4 regions of the Paenibacillus sp. V4I5 genome follow, and region 1 is predicted to be linked to each of the others. Evidence: riboswitches for the same ligand, from Rfam matches in the RefSeq annotation. Region 1 holds a riboswitch; each other region holds the start of a gene.
What was found. A riboswitch is a leader RNA that binds a small molecule or an ion and turns the genes downstream of it on or off. The one in region 1 is predicted to bind cyclic di-GMP.
Positions count from the first base shown of each region.

Region 2: linked by a shared signal. The riboswitch ahead of QFZ78_RS02790 (C40 family peptidase) and the one ahead of QFZ78_RS26870 (glycosyltransferase family 2 protein) in region 1 are both predicted to bind cyclic di-GMP.
Region 3: linked by a shared signal. The riboswitch ahead of QFZ78_RS24075 (transglutaminase-like domain-containing protein) and the one ahead of QFZ78_RS26870 (glycosyltransferase family 2 protein) in region 1 are both predicted to bind cyclic di-GMP.
Region 4: linked by a shared signal. The riboswitch ahead of QFZ78_RS21845 (putative bifunctional diguanylate cyclase/phosphodiesterase) and the one ahead of QFZ78_RS26870 (glycosyltransferase family 2 protein) in region 1 are both predicted to bind cyclic di-GMP.

Region 1 is NZ_JAUSZB010000002.1:5,471,820-5,474,942, reverse strand. Features, by position in the region: gene QFZ78_RS26880 (BMC domain-containing protein) at 1-444, opposite strand, end outside; gene eutL (ethanolamine utilization microcompartment protein EutL) at 465-1,121, opposite strand; cyclic di-GMP riboswitch class I at 1,487-1,577, shown strand; gene QFZ78_RS26870 (glycosyltransferase family 2 protein) at 1,660-2,643, shown strand; gene QFZ78_RS26865 (class I SAM-dependent methyltransferase) at 2,644-3,123, shown strand, end outside.
Region 2 is NZ_JAUSZB010000002.1:202,142-205,264, reverse strand. Features, by position in the region: gene QFZ78_RS02795 (ribonuclease H-like YkuK family protein) at 1-416, opposite strand, end outside; gene QFZ78_RS02790 (C40 family peptidase) at 523-1,476, opposite strand; cyclic di-GMP riboswitch class I at 1,642-1,729, opposite strand; gene QFZ78_RS02785 (hypothetical protein) at 1,849-2,142, opposite strand; gene QFZ78_RS02780 (thiamine pyrophosphate-dependent enzyme) at 2,213-3,123, opposite strand, start outside.
Region 3 is NZ_JAUSZB010000002.1:4,839,792-4,842,914, forward strand. Features, by position in the region: gene spoIIE (stage II sporulation protein E) at 1-428, shown strand, start outside; gene QFZ78_RS24070 (class D sortase) at 715-1,416, shown strand; cyclic di-GMP riboswitch class I at 1,496-1,583, shown strand; gene QFZ78_RS24075 (transglutaminase-like domain-containing protein) at 1,597-2,409, shown strand; gene QFZ78_RS24080 (collagen binding domain-containing protein) at 2,609-3,123, shown strand, end outside.
Region 4 is NZ_JAUSZB010000002.1:4,357,704-4,360,826, forward strand. Features, by position in the region: gene QFZ78_RS21845 (putative bifunctional diguanylate cyclase/phosphodiesterase) at 1-1,287, opposite strand, end outside; cyclic di-GMP riboswitch class I at 1,375-1,463, opposite strand; gene ilvA (threonine ammonia-lyase IlvA) at 1,525-2,781, opposite strand; gene QFZ78_RS21855 (hypothetical protein) at 2,949-3,110, shown strand.

The sequences.
Region 1 (3,123 bases):
CAATTGGATATCCCGACCGGTTATGGGGAATCGGGGCGTATTATGCGCAAGTTCTCTAAGCTGTGCTACGCTCATCTTGCTCCAATTCGGCGCACTCACTTCCGGCGTCGTGATAACCTTATTGCGTTCCTCCTTCGGTGAATCTTTCGGCTGGTTTTTTGCCCAAGCCTCCTGAATCATCGCGTGTACAGAAGGATCCGGTCGCGGTATAACATGTGTGGATAACAGCTTGCCCACTCTCTTCGCTTCTGCAGCACCTGCATCCACGGCAGCTTTGACCGCTGCAACATCGCCTAGAATATAGATCGTTACGATGCCGGCATCCACTTTTTCATAAGTCGTTACCTTCACATCTGCCGTTTTGGCTGCAGCGTCTGCGGCTGCAATCAAGGCAGGCAGACCGTAAGTTTCGATCATGCCCAAAGACATCAATCTTCCATCCATTTGTAAACACCCGCTTCTTTTTACCCTATTTTCTTAGGCTCTCGAGCAATGCTTCGAACAGCCTCTGCGAACGCTTCTGCTGCTGCCGTACAAGCAGATTGACTGCCTGTTAGTAATCCTCCCGCAAAGTTCGTCTCCGTCGGAGGGCCATAAAACTTGCACATACGCACATCGGCCGCCTTCAGTGCGGCATCGAGTGCGTACACGGCTTCGAGTGGCGGAGCAATCAAATAAGCAAGAGGCTCTCCTTCTTGAATGTCTGCTAAGTTGGACAGATAAGAACCAGTTCTGGAGACAACATGAGCATAGTAAGCATGCGTTCCCTCGTCGTTGAGGGCGTAAAAACAAGCTCCAGTCTCCATCACTTGGATAGCCGCATCTAACCCGCTTCTCACTTCGGCAGGCGATGCACCGCCTATGATCCCAATAAATTCTCCTGAAAGCGGTCCAGAAGCATGACCTGATCCCGCATAAAATGAACGAGCATACACCACTTCGACTACTGCATGCTTCGTTGCTTCATCGATAGCGGTGTAGCCCACGTCATCAATGCTGGACGTTAACAGACCGAGGCTGCGAATGCCCGGCTTCAATTCCAACTGAAGTGCCAAGCCGGCATCCACATTAGGGATGATCCTAATAGCGAGCGGAATGGCTCGAATTGGTTGTTGTTTCACTCCTTTCACCTCTTCACCCCGAATGAATGAAAACAAAAAGGTGCCCAGGTGCAGAGAACGACGTATCGTTCTTGGACCTAAGGCACCTTTGCCTGCTATTTATGCTTTTGATTATGGATATGCGGGTTGTACAACAATTATACCTATTTTGCTTATGTAATCGTTATTCCTGATCCATCCATTTTAATAGAAATCTATAGGCGACCTGATTCGGTATAGTTCTAAATCTCTAATCAATTCCGGGCAGAGCTAGTTCATTTATACCGCAACACCGCTAGAATAATAATCCTTCTGTCGGATATTGCCAGAACCCGACATGTCGTATGATAAGGTTATATATCGATTTTTGAAAGAATCTTTCGCGAACATGAACAAGGCAAATCCGGTGAAAGCCGGGGACGCAAAGCTACAGGGGCTAACGTGCACATCCGTGCACTATGCCAGCCAGTTACCAAAGCTGCGGGAGTTTTATGCCCCTTTTTGGTGAAAGGGGCTTTTTTATTTGCCCATAATAGGATGAAAAGTGGGGGTTGGTTGCATGAGAAAAACGATGAAGGGACTTCTTGTTTCGATCATTGTACCTGTTTATAACGAAAGCGCCAACATCATGGAATTTTACTTTAGAGTCACGCGCATTATGAATCAGACCGGTTATGATTATGAAATGGTTTTTATTAATGACGGAAGCAAGGATGATACGCTGGACAAGCTTCATGGATTTCGTGAGAAGGATCGCCGTATCAAAATTATTGATCTATCCCGCAACTTCGGGAAGGAAATCGCTTTAACGGCAGGCCTCGACAATTGCCGTGGCGATGCTGTGATTCCCATTGATGCGGATTTGCAGGACCCTCCAGAGGTTATTCCAGAACTATTGGCCAAGTGGGAAGAAGGTTATGAAGTGGTCTATGCCACCCGCTCCAAGCGGGATGGCGAAACTTCAATGAAGAAGCTCACAGCGCATCTGTTTTACAGGTTCATCCGAAGGCTGACACCCATCTCTATTCCCCAGGATACGGGTGATTTTCGGTTAATGTCCAGAAAGGTCGTCAACGCCTTGAAAGAACTTCGTGAGCAGCACCGTTTCATGAAGGGCCTCTTCAGTTGGGTAGGCTTCAATCAGACAAGCATCTCTTATCGCAGAGAGCCCCGATTTGCCGGTAAGACCAAGTTCAACTATTGGAAGTTGTGGAATTTTGCCGTTGAAGGCATCACATCCTTCACTTTCCTACCTTTGCAAGCGGCGACTTATTTGGGCTTTGCCATCTCCTTGTTCGCTATTCTTTTTGCCTGCTATTTATTCATAACTACCCTACTCCACGGCAACGCAGTGCCCGGATATCCCTCCTTAATGGTGGCGGTCCTCTTTCTTGGAGGGGTTCAGCTTACGACACTGGGAATCATCGGAGAGTATCTGGGGCGAATCTACAACGAATCGAAACGGCGTCCTTTGTATTTCACTCAAAGCATAATAGGCTTGGATGATAATAAAGAACTGCCTCGGCTGGAGGGAGTTAAATAAATGGAACAAACAATTTACTGGAAAATGGATCGTATGGAGCAAGAGCACTGGTGGTTTGTCAGCCGGCGCAGCATTATCGAGACCGTTTTACAATCGCAATTACGGTCCATCGGACCTCACTCCAAAATCCTGGATGCAGGCTGTGGAACCGGCGGAAACTTGGCTATGTTGTCTCGATTAGGCTGCGAGGTCATTGGCCTCGAAATGGAACATGATGCAGCTGAAATTGCAAGATCCAAAAGCGGGAAATCCGTCTATATCGGCAGCTTGCCGGATCAGGTTCCATTAGCTGATGAATCCTTCGATCTGATTGTTCTCTTGGATGTGCTCGAGCATATTGAAGATGATATAGGGGCGCTTAACGCATTGACTGGAAAATTAAAACCGGGGGGGAGTCTGCTCATCACAGTCCCTGCCTTCTCTTTCTTATGGAGCAATCACGATGAGTCTCATCATCATAAGAGAAGATATCGATTACAC
Region 2 (3,123 bases), 5.3 Mb from region 1:
TCATCGTCACCAGCATCAATATGAATAAACATGTCGAAGGAAGCACCTTGATACAGATGTGGAAGAATAATGTTTTCCATATCCTGTCGCTTAGACTCATCAAAATACATGGCAATCTCTTCACTCAAAGCAGTTTCCATCGAAAGTTTTTCCTTAATCGAATGCAGGGCCCGATGAACGATGACTTGACGATAACACGCCCACGCTCCTTTTCCTAACCGCTGGATAACTACACCGGTAATGAATTTCGTATGACCTGTGTGTACCTGACAATCCGTACCAATAATAAATTTGTAGGTTGCTACGGGGTCGTGACGCATGAATTGTAGAATACGCTCGTGTACGGTATCTAGGTTAAGTCCTCTTTCCGTTGTGTTCCGAAATTCCAGTGGCTGGGTCGTCGTCAAAGGTTTCAAAGATAAGGTTCTTCCTTTCTTCTTAGAATGAGGAAGAAGCGGATGCTGAAGCTGCATCCGCCCCTATCTATAGTATATGGCAAAACTCCTATGATCGAACCATCACTTATCGTAAAACACTGCCGCCGAACAAAAATCGATTTTCCCATTGCTTCCCAGCGATCGTATCTGTGCGAACTCCGCCGGATTCGACAGAATACGTATGCAGCATATTCCCATTTCCTAAATAAAGTCCAACATGCGTGATCGGCTCTGTAAGAACGTTCACGTTATCATAATCTGATTCTCTACTCCCTTTGTAGCTGCTGAAGAACATCAGATCTCCACGTTTCAAATTTGTCCACTCCTGAATTACAGGACCTAACGATTTAACATAGTTGCCTTGTGCCTGTGAATCGCTTGGTACGGAGAATCTTAGAGCATCCCAGAACATCGTTTGAATGAAATCCGAGCAATCAAAGGTCGTGGTGTCATTGCGTACCGAACCAAACTCATAAGGTGTGCCTAAGTAAACTTGGCCAGCTGCAATAACAGCTTCAATTTCTTCAGCGAGAGGTAGATTGGGTTTGATGACAGAGAAATCCGTGCTTATGTATTTACTATTTGTGCTTACATACCCGTTAGTTCCATTGGCGTCTTGAATTTGATACCAACTGTCGTTGACTTTTGCTATAACGAGGACGTCTTCCCCTTTACTAAGCATTCGAATAATCTTGGAGCCGGGCTCGGTTGCTGGAAGTGTACGAAAGTTTACGCCATAGATGATTTCCGCATTACTAGTTATTTTTATGTATCTGCTATTCGTCGAAACATAGCCGCTTACGCCCTGCGCATCCTTGATTTTATACCAATTCGTCGTTACATAGTCTGTGACGGTAACAATTTCGTTTGTTTTCAATAAACGTATAACATTGCTTGAAGTACTAGCTTGATCTCTGAAGCTTACCCCCGAAACAATTTGAGCCTTTGTTGTTACCCCCTCTTCTGCCTGAATGGCTGCAGGGACTACAAAAGTAAGCGCTAAAACAAGCATTCCGATAACCATCGTCCATTTTCTCATCGTCTCTACCTCCATAGGTTGATATCGCTCTTGCTGCGTTTGAGTCACGTAAAACCGAACTGGCGAAATGGATTATTTGAACCTGACACCTCCTCTACATCGAAAAAAGGATGACCCGTTTGCCTCAGCTGGGTCATCCTCTTCTTGTAGATGGGTCCTATCGCATTCGGCAGCTGGCTAGCACTGTACCTTTGGCACGAGAGCCCCTAAAGCTTTGCGTCCCTAGCTTTCGCTCGGTTTGCCATTTCGTTGTGATGTTAATTTTTTCTTTCGCATCTTATTATAGTTTGAGGGGGTTCTTCACGAATATAGGCGAAAGGTTGCGATTCTTTGTCGATATCATAGTGTCTGCGTACCTATTGACGCTAAGGTTTATTTTTCCAGTTTACGGACTTCCAGTTTTCGTGTATGTGTCCAAAACACTTGTAAATTAGGATCATTTTTCAACTTCACATTGCAGAGCTTCATTTCCCCTTCCTCGAGCTCAGTCACCTGCCAAGCATCCGGCTCCATTTCCCCTATGTTGTGCAGAAAAGCAGGAAACTGCTGCTCAGCCTCTTCTAAATCCGGCCAAAATTTAACGCCATAATAGGCTAAACCGTAGTGATTGACAAGTGTGCATGTGAAAATCTGCTGCGATATTTTGTGCTGCAACACATAGGGCATTTTCATTCCTCCGATAAAAAGGCACGTTCACCACGGAGGTGAATGTGCCTTCATTTTTTATGATGACGACTTATAAATAAGCATTCTCATGCTTGGCTTTTAACATATTCCAACGACGCTCGACTTCCGTTTCGAATGATTTCAGGGAACCCTCATATTCAGGCTTCGTCATATGCTTCGTTTTCCCCATCGTCTTGAGCCAATCCGATAGTGGTATCTTCTTGCTCTTATCCTCTGGGTTATATGTGATGGATGTAACCCCGTGTTCCACTTCATAGAGCGGGAAGAAGCAGGAGTCTACCGCAGCTCCAACGATATTGGAGCCTTCCTGGTCATCCGACAGCCAGTTCAGCGGACAGGCAATGAGAATTTTTCCATATACCAATCCCTCATTTTGAGCGTACCATTGTGCTTTCGCGGCTTTCTTCACAAGATCCTGCGGATACGCTTCCGACCCCGTAAATACATACGGAATATGGGTAGCGGCCATAATTTGGGCGGTATCCTTGTGATGGAACACTTTACCACCTTGGTGCTTCCCAACGTTCGAAGTCGATGTACGATGACCCATTGGCGTCGAATAAGACAACTGCGCACCCGTATTCATGTATCCCTCGTTATCGTACTCGAGAATAATCATTTTATGATTGCGCAAAGCCGCTCCGATTGCTGGTCCCATGCCGATATCCATTCCGCCGTCACCAGTGATCATCACGAAGGTGAAATCGTCCTTCAAACCCAAATGGTCGAGCTCGCCACGTCGCTTGCGCTCCCAGAACATCTCCACAACTCCTGAGAGGGTCGCTGCGCCGTTCTGGAACAGATTATGAATATAGGTCGCTTTGTGAGCCGAATACGGATAACCCGTCGTTACAACCATCGCACAGCCTGTGTGGAAGATCGAGACAATATCGCCTTCAATCCCTTTGAAAAACAGTTCCAAGCCGGAGAAAATACCGCAACCTGGACAAGCGCCATGCC
Region 3 (3,123 bases), 630 kb from region 1:
ATAGTGCAAACACAACGTTCATGAAAATTGGTTCCACCCCTAGCTTCATTAAGCGAGGGACGGAAGTGATTTCGATCTCGGCTAATAATCTGCCTGTCGGCATCCTGAGCGAGATTGATGTTGATCTGGTCTCGATTCCACTCCAATCGGGTGATATCCTTGTCATGATGACAGACGGTATCTACGATGCGCCGGGACATGCGGTAAACAAAGAGATGTGGATGAAGCGGATGATTCAGGAAATTGATACCACGATGCCGCAGGATTTTGCGGACTGTTTATTAGAAAGAATTTTCCGCCATCATCATGGCGAAATTCAAGATGATATGACCGTCGTTGTGGCACGAATTGAGAAGCGGCAGCCCGAGTGGGCTACATTCCGCTGGCCAGGAATTACGCGAATGGAGCGTCCGAAGACGGTTAGTTAATGGAGATATAGAAGCCATAACAGCTCATTTGCTGTTATGGCTTTTTTATGTGCTGTTATTCCCTTAAGAGCATAGCGAATGCTGCGTATTTCTAAGCTGGAAAATTTTAACTTCGTATAGGTTGCACTTAGAATTCAAAGCATGATTAACTTATAAATATGTCTGTTAACTAATTATGCTAAATCTGGCGATTTCGATAAATCTAAGTTGCCAGGGCTTTATATGATGTTAAGCATGCTCAGACAGTCCTCGGTGCATGAGATCGAAGAGAAAGGTGGTACCACTAGTGATTAGAAAAAAGCTATCACTGTTATTTATCGTTCTTGGGATTATCATTTTTCTCTATCCAACGTTAAACGATCGTTATGAGAGCTATCAGCAGAACAAAATTTTGAAACAATGGCAGGAAAATCTGCAAGATATGGATCAGACAGCCTCTGACATCGAGGAGGAGACAGATGCAGGGTTGGTCGTGCCTTCTTCCAGTCCCGCAGTGGAAGCTCTGCCGACAAGCAGCCAGCCGAGCAGCCAGCCAAGCCCTTTGGCTATGAAAACGACACCGAAGCCTGTAACTTTGCCGCAGAAGAATACAGAGGGTGTCCTTATTATCGATAAAATTAATCTGAAGCTCCCTATACTGACAGATGCAACCGTGAATAATTTGAAGATTTCCGTTGCTAGTATTGCCAATACAGGCAAAGCAGGCGCTGTTGGCAATTATGCCATTGCGGGTCATCGAAACCTGACTTACGGGAAAAATTTTAATAGATTAGATGAGGTCACCGAAGGGGATTTCATAGAAGTGAATACAGGGAGCAAAACGCATATCTACAAAGTTGTGGACAAACAGTATGTCCTCCCAGAGGATGTCTGGGTGCTGAAAGGCAACGGCAAAGATCGGGAGATTACGCTAATAACTTGTCATCCTATGGAAAATCCTACTCATCGTATTGCCATTAAGGGAATCATGGTGCAATCAAAGGAATAAAATGTAATATTTTGTCTATTCAGAGAGACAAGCCTATGTTAAGATTGCACTATAGTGATTATAGGGAGTCGGTGAGTTCCTCCGATAAAGGCAAATCTAGCGAAAACTAGAGACGCAAAACTAAAGGGCCTTCCTTAGCCGAACTAAGTTGGCAGCCAGTTACTGAAAGGGGATTTATTTTTGTTTAAAAAGCCAATTATACGAACAATCATCGCAGGTTTTCTATTTACACTTGCTCCACAAGGGATATTTGCAGCTTCCAATCCATCCATGATAGATAAAGATGCTCTGAATAAAGGAATTATCTCGGTTCATTATTCAAACGATAAGAACAAGAAAACCAAAGTTCTCGTTCGAATCATGAGAGAAAATATCAAATATGACTACACCTTCGAAGAAGGGGGTCAGTACCCTTTGCAGCTTGGAAACGGACAGTATAAAGTACTGATTGGAGAGTCCATAGGAGCTAATAAATATAAAGTTGTTACGCAAGAACAAATAGAGTTAGAAATGGAAGACGAGAATGCCGTATTTCTGCAGTCCATTCCGTTGATCGATTGGGACAATGAATCGAAGGCGGTCGTTGAGGCTAGGCAATTAGTTGGAGATAAAGAAAAAGATATCGACAAAATAAGAGCTATTTATGGATATATCACGACACATTTTCAGTATGATTATGAAAAGCCCCAAACGGTAGCAGATAGTTACGTACCTAATCTGGATATGGTCTACGCAGCGTCCAACGGAATTTGTTATGACTTTGCAGCTACTTTTGCGGCAATGGCAAGAAGCGAGGGGATTCCTACTCGTCTGGTTATGGGGTATGAAAGTCATGCGCCAGATACTTATCATGCGTGGAATCAAGTCTTCCTAAAGGAAAGTAAGGAATGGGTGACGATCGATACCACGTATGACGCTGTTCATATACAAGCCGGTGAAACGATAGATCTCATAAAAAATGATTCTAATTATCAGATATCCAGAATATATTAAGTGAAATGATGAAACCTGATCTCATAGCTGAGAACAGGTTTTTTTGTGCTTTTCCATGTTGAAAAACAATAAATCCCAATATTTACAATACATCTTGTATCATATATCATTGATAATGATACATTTTGTTTCAAAGTCATAGGAGGTAGCACACATAAATAATCTCTATAAAAAATTGATCCATGAATGGAGGTATGAAATGATGTTGAAGAAAAAAACGAGTGCACTGCTAATTACCTTATTAATTTTTATGCAGAGTATTTACGGGATTGGCTTTTTGCCTAAGGCCAGTGCAAACACAATTTCAAACAACATTCTCGACAGTGTGACGATGGCTGTGTACAACAGCGCAGGAGAAGTGGTGACTGGTAATGTTTACGAGCAAGGTGCCAGAGTGAAGTTGGATTATACCTGGTCTTTGCCAAACGGACATGGTTACCTTGCCGGGGATACATTTACATTCACACTGCCGCAGCAATTTTTATTATTCAATCACATCAACGGTGAACTGAGGATGGGTAATGATCTTGTGGGAACGTTCTATGCCGACAAAGACAGCCATCGGGTGTTAATTACATTTAATAAATTCATAGAAGGCTATAATAATGTGCAAGGAACTCTAACCTTCAACACACAATTCAATAAGAGTCAGATTACTGGAAGCACCACGCAAATTATTACAATTCCGATTAATTCTGGAGAACAGGTGTTTAA
Region 4 (3,123 bases), 1.1 Mb from region 1:
ATCGAGCGGCATACCTTCGAGCCCGCTTCGTGTAAATAAACCTGTACACAAGTCATCCATAACGATACGTACACCGAACTTCTTCAGCATAATCAATTTCTCGCTAGCCTCTTGTACATTGGAAGATGTGATACTTTCCGTAAGGTCCAGTTCCACCAACATCGGATCTATACCTGTCTCTTTCAAAACAACGGCAATTTCCTCAATAAAATGCTCATCTTTAAACTGTGAAGCCGTTACGGCTAGGGTCATTCTCAGCGGTGCGTAGCCCTCATCCTGCCAGATTCTCATCTGTCTGCATGCCGTTCGTACAGCCCATTTCCCGATGGGTAACATGAACCCCATTTCCTCGGCCGCTTTCTTCCAATCCATACTGGATGCGAGGAGGGCGTCTCCCTTGCTCCAATGAATGATCGCTTCCATTCCGATTAATTTCCGGTTTGTTATTTCATATTGAGGCTGATATAGGATTTCAAACCGATTGTTGTCTAAGGCCGATCGAAGCTCTTTCTCCATGTGAGCTTTGCTCTTCACCATGGCATCGATGTCAGAAGCATAGAATTGGAACTGGTTATGTCCTCTGTTTTTGGCCGTATACATCGCTTCATCTGCATACGCCATGAGCTGCTCAGGCAGCATACCGTCTAACGGATACAATGCTATCCCAATACTAGCTGTTATGGTTACAGGCATTCCATCTAGGATAAAAGGCTCTTCCAGAGCCATTTGAATTCGGGAAGCTACAACTCTTGCATCTTCAGGCTTTGCAAAAGATTCTAGTAAAATAGTAAACTCGTCGCCACCTTGTCGGTACACCGTATCCGACCCCCGCAGGCAGCTCAGCAAACGTTCTGCTGCAAGGCGAATTAAACGATCACCATAAGCATGACCTAATGAATCGTTGACATCCTTGAATCGGTCCATGTCCAAGAACATAACAGCCGCCAGCTGTTCATTGCGTTGCGCATGCAGGAGTGCCCGCTCCAGTCGGTCATTAAACAATCGGCGATTGGGTAATCCTGTCAATGTATCGTGATACGCCAGAAAGGCTAGTTGTTTGCTCTTTTCTTCCTGCTCTCTACTAGTAAGAAGCAGTTGCCCTACACTCTTCGCAAAAAATAGACAGATTAGTGCTTGAACAAGCATACTAATGAAAACGTAAGGCGAAAAGGAGAAAGAAGAAGCAGCAAGTAGATTAATGGTCAACAAAAAGAAGCCCAGCACGCCCAGATAGACCAACGTTTGCGCTTTCATATGCTGTATCCACTTAGAAAGTATGCCTTTCATTCTTGAACCTCCTTATCTGATATGAGAAAAAAGGCTATTCCGAATCGGAATAGCCGTAGGTGTACCTGTCTAGGTAAACTGCAACCTGTCGGCAGCCCAGCCATCATTGTTGCAAAGGCAACCTTAGACCTGCAGCTTTGCGTCCTTACCTTTCGATAAGTTTGCCTTTACGATATTAAGGGAATTCATGGGACTAATTAACTATATCATATCCATTCCGCATTTGGCTAATTTTCCTTAAATAAGCAAATTAAAGAGCTTGGGATCCTTATTTATTTCTATATAGCCATAATCCTTCTGGGATAGGCGCTCAATAAGCCCCTCATAATCATCTTTATTTTTGAGCTCAATGCCGACCAGCGCCGGAGCATCGTCCCTGTTATTTTTTTTCGTATACTCAAATCGGGTAATGTCGTCTGTGGGTCCTAAGACTTCTTCTAGAAATTCGCGCAATGCCCCAGCACGCTGCGGAAAATTAAGAATAAAGTAGTGCTTCAAGCCTTCATACACGAGTGATCTTTCTTTAATCTGCTGCATACGGTCAATGTCATTGTTGCCGCCGCTGATGATGCAGACTACATTCTTACCGCGAATCTGCTCCCGATAGGTATCAAGTGCTGAAACCGGGAGTGCGCCAGCGGGCTCAATGACAATCGCGTTATTGTTGTAAAGCTCCAGAATGGTTGTACATTCCTTGCCGGAAGGAACAATTACGATATCCTCCAGCTTTTCTTTGCAAATGTCAAAGGTAAGCTCGCCGACCTGCTTTACAGCTGCGCCGTCTACAAACTTCTCAATCGTAGATAAGGTCACGACCTTCCCCTGCTTGAGCGCTTCCGTCATACTTGCCGCGCCTTCTGGCTCAACACCGATAATACGTGTACGTGGAGAAACACTATCCACATACGTCGCAACTCCCGCTGCAAGGCCACCACCACCAATTGTTGCGAAGATGAAATCAGGAGATTCGGGCATTTGATTCAAAATCTCGAGGCCAACTGTGCCTTGCCCGGCAATCGTACGGACATCATCGAAGGGGTGTATGAACACCTTATTCTCTTGAGCACAGTAGGCTTTGGCATGGTTAGACGAATCATCGAATGAATCACCTGTGAGAATAACTTCAACAAAAGATCCGCCAAATAGCTTAACTTGGGAAATCTTTTGTCTAGGCGTTGTCGTTGGCATGAAGATTTTTCCTTCAATACCAAGCTGTTTACAGGAATAAGCCACACCCTGCGCATGATTGCCGGCGCTCGCACACACGACACCCGCTTCGCGTTCCTCCGGTGTTAAACTTTGGATCACGTTATACGCTCCGCGAATTTTGAAAGAACGAACAATTTGCATATCTTCACGTTTAAGATAAACGTTGCATTCATACAAGTTAGAGAGCAGCTCATTGCGTTGCAAAGGCGATGGTTCGATCACCCTGCTGAGCACATGATTGGCCCTAATAATATCTTCCAAACCTACTTTACTGGAAACAACCATTTTCTCTTACTTCCTTTCTCCACATTGTGCTATTAAAGTTTTAAAGATTATTGTAGCACAACTCTGCCCGCCTGTACGAAAATAATATTGGTATAGCTTTATCCTATGTTTCACTTCATGCCCAGCAGGGTATTACATAGCAATACAACTTCAAAGGAGTGATTCAAATGTCGACGCAGCCTCGCAATATCGATATCGAAGAACGCCATGTGGAGAAAAAATCGGATTCCAGTTTAGTTGCTTCTACTTTCATCAAATATGCGGCTTACATCGTCATCATCTTCGGTGTTCTGTATTTCCTAGTTCGTTATGTATTTCCAATGTTCTAAGCTAGGACGTAAG